Regions from separate parts of the Mesorhizobium sp. P160927 genome, predicted to be linked through region 1. Evidence: predicted binding sites of a transcription regulator. Region 1 holds the regulator's gene; the other holds the start of a gene.
What was found. Region 1 encodes HrcA, which represses chaperone genes, less so after heat shock. Its sites were predicted from a motif close to GTTAGCACTCNCNNNNNGNGAGTGCTAAC; they were not measured.
Positions count from the first base shown of each region.

Region 2: a site for HrcA is predicted at 1,105-1,133, ahead of AC3CB8_RS24735 (co-chaperone GroES). Genes of this name have one in related genera too.

Region 1 covers NZ_JBYMDW010000001.1:772,773-775,974, reverse strand. The annotation lists gene AC3CB8_RS03960 (PQQ-dependent sugar dehydrogenase) at 1-929, opposite strand, end outside; gene AC3CB8_RS03955 (hypothetical protein) at 1,019-1,216, opposite strand; gene hrcA (heat-inducible transcriptional repressor HrcA) at 1,360-2,442, opposite strand; gene rph (ribonuclease PH) at 2,598-3,202, shown strand, end outside.
Region 2 covers NZ_JBYMDW010000001.1:5,066,751-5,069,952, reverse strand. The annotation lists gene AC3CB8_RS24750 (helicase HerA domain-containing protein) at 1-322, shown strand, start outside; gene AC3CB8_RS24745 (hypothetical protein) at 388-528, shown strand; gene AC3CB8_RS24740 (usg protein) at 619-897, opposite strand; gene AC3CB8_RS24735 (co-chaperone GroES) at 1,290-1,604, shown strand; partial or broken gene groEL (chaperonin GroEL) at 1,664-2,398, shown strand; gene AC3CB8_RS24725 (hypothetical protein) at 2,403-2,627, shown strand; gene AC3CB8_RS24720 (DUF982 domain-containing protein) at 2,715-3,023, shown strand; gene AC3CB8_RS24715 (cupin domain-containing protein) at 3,129-3,202, shown strand, end outside.

The sequences.
Region 1 (3,202 bases):
CCATAGAAGGCGCCTTCCCTGACCGATGTCGCGTATTCGGCGGGCACATTGTCGCCGAGCCCGTCACGCTCGTTGACGACACACCATAGCGCGCCGGTCGCCGGCTGGACGGTCATGCCCGAACAGTTGCGCAAGCCGGTGGCGACTGTGCGGCCATTCTTGCCGTCGGGATCGAAGGCCCGGACCTCGGCCCGGCCCGCCTCGGAACCCCAACTGGCGCCGAGCGGCTCAGCCTTGGCCCAGGCGTCGAGCCCGCCCCTGGGCCTCTTGCCCATGTCCTCGGCGACATTCGAGCCGGAGCCGACGGAGAGGTAAAGTGTCTTGCCGTCGGGCGAGAAGGCGATGTCGCGGGTCCAGTGGTGGGTCGAGGGGATGTCACCGACGATGGTTTGCGGCTCGCCCGAGGCCTTCAGGTCGCCATTGCCATAGGCAAAACGCACGATGCTGTCGCTATTGGCGACGTAGACCCATTGCGGGTCCTTGCCCGGGGGATAGAAGGCAATGCCATAGGGCCGGTTGAGACCGCCGGCAAAGATACTTTTCTCAGCGGCTTTCGCGCTGCCCTTCGCCAGGCGATAGACGCGGACCTGGTTGGCCTTGCTGTCGGCAACGAACAGGTCGCCATTGGGTGCGATGCGCACGACGCGCGGATTGTCGATCCCCGAGGCGATCAACTCGGCCGAAAACCCCGGCGGCAGATGCGGCCTTGCATCCGCCGGCATGTCGATTACGCCGGCGCTGTTGGAGGCGGATTCGGTTACATAGGGCTTCGGCAGGTCTTCCGGCTTGATCAGCCGGCGTATGCCGGGCCTGTCCGCCCGCCAGTCGCCGAAGGCGGCCGTACCTTTGAGCAGAGGCTGGTCCGCTTGCTGGGCGAGCGCCGCGGTCGTGATAAACAGTGCGGACATCGCCAGTCCAGCCAGTCGCATCACTTCCTCCAATCAGTCGTGAGGGAAATCAACGATCGGTTTGCCCGTGGGTTCCGTGACGCACAATGACTTGAAGCAACCTCCTGGAATCAGGTCCCGGCAGCGTAAAAATCGTCGTCCAGGCGTTTTTCCAATTCAACGAGATCGGCCGGCAACGGCAGGCCCATGGCGCGCATTTCCCGTAGTTTTTCGCGCAGCTGTTCCTGAATTTCGTGCTGGTCCTCCGGCTGGTTGACCATCTCTTCGAGCAGCAGACTGATCTGGGCCTTGAACGATTCGAGCGCCATTCTTTTTCTCCTTTGCAGCCTGTTTGGATTGGGCCCCGCCAGGAAAGTCATCGTCCTCGGGACAAGCCCGGGGATGGCGACTCTCGAAGTCACTCGCGGTCGAATTCCGGCATGGAAACCAAAGCGATAATTCCTCGGCTCTCTTACCTCAGCATGCGGGAAATCAGCTGCGCCGTATAATCCACCATCGGCACGATGCGGGCATAGTTGAGCCGGGTCGGGCCGATGACGCCGAGCGCACCGACGACGCGGGCGTCCTTGTCGCGATAGGGCGCCACCACCAGCGACGAGCCCGACAGCGAGAACAGCTTGTTCTCCGAGCCGATGAAGATGCGCACGCCCGATCCCTGCTCGGCGAGGTCGAGCAGCTGGATCAGCCCGTCCTGCGTCTCCATGTCCTCGAACAGGTGGCGCAAGAGTTCGATGTCGGCCTGGGCGGTGACGTTTTCCAGCAGATTTGCGCGGCCGCGCACGATGAGCCGCGCCGGCAGGCCGCTTTCGGCGCCGGCCCACACCGCAAGTCCCTTCTCGACGAGGTCCTGCGACAGCGTGTCGAGGGCGGCTCTCGTCTCTTCCTTGATGCGGGCGATCTCGGTGCGCGCCTCGGCCAGCGTGCGGCCGCGAATATGCGCGTTGAGGAAGTTCGAGGCCTCGTGCAGTTGCGAGACGGTGATGCCGGCGGGCAACTCGACGACGCGGTTCTCGACATCGCCATTCTGCGAGACCAGCACGGCAAGCGCCTTGGTCGGCTCCAGCTGGATGAATTCGATATGCTTGAGCGCCACCTCGTTCTTGGCCGCCAGCACCAGGCCGGCGCCGCGCGACATGCCCGACAGCATCTGGCTGGCCTCGGTCAGCATATGCTCCAGCGTCGCGCCCGAGCCGGAGGCCCGCACCTGTGCCTCGATGGTGCGGCGCTCCTCGTCGGAGAGGTCGCCAAGCTCCATGAAGGCGTCGACGAAGAAACGCAGGCCAGCCTGGGTCGGCAGGCGCCCGGCCGAGATGTGCGGCGCATAAATCAGCCCGAGATGCTCGAGGTCGCTCATCACGTTGCGGATGGTGGCGGGCGACAGCGAGGACGGCAGGATGCGCGACAGGCTGCGCGAGCCCACGGGTTCGCCGTCCCGCAGGTAGGAATCGACGATGCGCCGGAAGATGTCGCGCGAGCGCATGTCGAGTGACTGAAGAGCCAACGACTGCGAAACGGGATCGACTGCCTTGGTCATTCGGCCAAAAACCTCTGGTTCAAGGATATAGACTTCGGTGCGCCGCGCGCAACCCGGTGTCTGTGCCGGATCGCTCGGCCATTTTCCTTTGCGCCATGGGCTTGGTGGGGCTACAAGCCGGCCACGATTCAAAAAATGACAAGAAAGCAGGCCGAATGCGCCCCTCCAAACGCCAATTCGACGAAATGCGCGCCATATCCTTCGAGCGCGGCGTCTCCAAGCATGCCGAAGGCTCGTGCCTGGTGAAGTTCGGCGACACGCATGTCCTGTGCACCGCCAGCCTGGAGGAAAAGGTGCCTGGCTGGATGCGCAATTCCGGCAAGGGCTGGGTGACGGCCGAATATGGCATGCTGCCACGCTCGACCGGCGAGCGCATGCGCCGCGAGGCCTCAGCCGGCAAGCAGGGCGGCCGCACGCTGGAAATCCAGCGGCTGATCGGCCGTTCGCTGCGCGCCGTGGTCGACCTGCAGGCGCTGGGCGAACAGCAGATCACCGTCGACTGCGACGTCATCCAGGCCGATGGCGGCACTCGCACCGCTTCGATCACCGGCGGCTGGGTGGCGCTGTATGACTGCCTGCGCTGGATGGAAGCGCGGCAGATGGCCAGCGTTTCGAAAGTGCTGAAGGATCATGTCGCGGCGATTTCCTGCGGCATCCATGACGGCCAGCCGGTCATCGATCTCGATTATATCGAGGATTCCTCGGCCGGCACCGACGCCAATTTCGTCATGACCGGCAAGGGCGGCATCGTCGAGATCCA
Region 2 (3,202 bases), 4.3 Mb from region 1:
CAGCGAGGACGATGTGTGGCGCGACGTCTCGGTGCGCGCTTCGCTGCTGCCGGAGGACATGCAAGGCGTGTTCATGATGATCGCGCGCGCGGCGAAGGAGGGCTGGCCATGCCCGAGCGATGGCGCGATCGCCCGTGCCTACGGCTCGCACTCCATGCGCCGCGCCCGGCGGCTGCTCACCTATATCGAGGAGCAGGGCCTCATCGTCTGCCAGCTCGACGGCACGGGAAAGCGCACCGTGACGCTGGTCGAACTCGCCTGGGCAACGGCGCCCGGCGATCCCAATGCCGAGGGGGCGGAGCAGGGAAGCCTGGCATTGTGAGGGCATCCAACGCGGCCGTGGCTGCAGTGCGACCTCATCGGCGAACGCTGATCCGCTGGTTCTCGATGGCGGACCTAGCGGCGGTCGGCATCGCCTCGCTGGCGCTTGCGCGGTCCCCGGCAAGCGGCGCCGGGTTGCCGGTGCAGGGAACCCGCGGCTCGATCCTTGCCGGGCTCGGCGTGGCGCTGGTCGATCATCGTATCTGAAGCTTGCTTGCAGGCGGCGGTGCGAAGGCGATGCCGATGAGGTCGCTGGTCGGCTTCTGATGAGGTCAGCACCGCACGACGCCGCCGCCCTTACTGGACCGTGATGACACCGTCGACCGCCCGCCATTCCGATGGGGTGATGAGCCGGTGATGCGCGATGTGAACGGAGTGAAGCGGCCCTTCCAATTCGCGCTCCCAATAGGAGAGAAATCCCTTGAGTTCGGGGAATTCCGGCGCCAGGTCGTAGTCCTGCCAGACATAAAGCTGCAGCAGGCTCCGATGGTCAGGCAGATGGTAATGGATTTGTGCGGTGGTCAGGCCATAGCCCTCCATCTGGAGGCGGAACTCCTTGCTGACGTTTGCGATCATTCATGTCTCCTTTCGGCGGCAGCGGTGGCCGTAATGGCGAAAAAATCTTTCGGCCCATCGACGTGCGCCGTCGGCAAACAACTCCTTCAGAGGGTGAGCGGTTCCGGCGCCCGCGATGGTACTGGCCGCGGATATTTTTGCCGTATCGAGGCGGGAATTCAACCGTCAGCTCTCAACGCAGAGCGAATAAGACCGCAATAACAGTAGGTTGGAACTCCACCAGCGTGAGTGCTAAAATTTTCTGGCCGGCCTCTTGAAACCGAAAAAAGGGAAAACTAGCTCGATATGCGCGCGCGATGCCTGCCAAAGGGTCGCCGCATTCCGCAGCGGCCCGAATTGCCGGTCCGGTGTGGAGGAAGCTGAAAACCTGTTTGTCCCAAGAGGAGAACGACATGGCGTTCCGTCCATTGCATGACCGTATCCTGGTCCGCCGCATCGAGGCCGAGGAAAAGACCTCCGGCGGCGTCATCATTCCCGATACCGCCAAGGAAAAACCGCAGGAAGGCGAAGTCATCGCCGTCGGTCCAGGCGCGCGCGACGACAGCGGCAAACTGGCCGAACTGGATGTCAGGGTGGGTGACCGTATCCTTTTCGGCAAATGGTCCGGCACGGAGATCAAGCTCAAGGGCGAGGATCTGCTCATCATGAAGGAAAGCGACGTGATGGGCGTGATCGAGCAGACAGCGCAAGTGAAGAAGGCCGCCTGACGGCTTCTTCGAAAAACCACCAGTCAACGAATGCTGCCTAGAGATAGAGGAGTGATCCAATGGCTGCAAAAGAGGTAAAATTCCATACCGAAGCGCGCGAGAAGATGCTGCGCGGCGTCGATATCCTGGCAAATGCGGTGAAGGTGACGCTCGGCCCCAAGGGGCGCAATGTCGTCATCGAAAAGTCGTTCGGCGCGCCGCGCATCACCAAGGATGGCGTCACCGTGGCCAAGGAAATCGAGCTCGAGGACAAGTTCGAGAACATGGGCGCGCAGATGGTGCGCGAAGTCGCTTCCAAGACCAATGACCTTGCCGGCGACGGCACCACCACCGCGACCGTCCTGGCCCAGGCGATCGTCAAGGAGGGTGCCAAGGCCGTTGCCTCGGGCATGAACCCGATGGACCTGAAGCGCGGCATCGACAAGGCGGTGGACGCTGTCGTCGCCGAGCTGAAGGCCAACGCCCGCAAGGTGACCCGCAACGACGAGATCGCGCAGGTCGGCACCATCTCCGCCAATGGCGACGCCGAGATCGGCCGCTTCCTCGCCGAAGCGATGGAGAAGGTCGGCAATGAAGGCGTCATCACGGTGGAGGAAGCCAAGACCGCCGAGACCGAGTTGGAAGTCGTCGAAGGCATGCAGTTCGATCGCGGCTACCTCTCGCCCTATTTCGTCACCAACCAGGACAAGATGCGCGTCGAACTCGACGAGCCCTACGTGCTGATCCATGAAAAGAAGCTAGCCAACCTGCAGGCACTGCTTCCGGTGCTGGAAGCGGTGGTCCAGTCGGGAGAGAGATATGGATGCACTTGCTGACCTTGGGGCCGTGCCCGCGCCGACACTTCAGGCAAAGGAGTTCCTGGCCTATGAAAGCGAATGCCGCGCGGCGCTGAAGCCGCTGCTGGCGGAACTGCTCGACAGAGCCGAAGCCGCCGGCTGGAAGCGGCGGACCGTTGCCGCGACGCTGATGTTCTTGGCCGCGCAACAGGTGTCGGAGGCGTCCGAGGCATCGGCCGGCGGCTGAGCGCCGACATCCAGTCCCATTAACCCTTACGCGGCGGGCCTCGCCCTTCCGGTGTTTGGCTCGCACAATCGAGAGGAGGCACAAGCCATGAATCGCTGGCAGTTTGAAGAACCGGTGACCATTCTGGTCGGAATGGGCTTTCCGAGGAAGATCGAAAGCCTGATGGAAGCCTACGTGGTGTTGCAGGAATGGCCGGCCGCCAGCCGCAACAGCGCTCATTCCGTCGCCCTCAACGCCTGCAAGGCGGGCATCGCCGGTGAGATCGACCCGGAGACGGTGCGCGCGACGCTGGTCACCTTCGCACGCCGCAACGACATATTGCTGCCGGACATGGTTTCGCCGGCCTCTGCGATGGACAATGCGCTGCAGGCGGGGGGAGGCGGCAGGTCCGTCTGATCTTTGGTGCTCCGCCTCGCGGCCGCGACGGGCGCCGAGCCCGCGGGAACCAAGCGATGGCCATCGGGTTGAATCAGCCCTGGGCTCCCCAAGCGAGGCGACGTCATGAGCATCCTGCAAAGCATCAAGAAAGTGGCCGAACAGGTGACCGGTGCCGCAAGACCGGACAGTCGACAGGC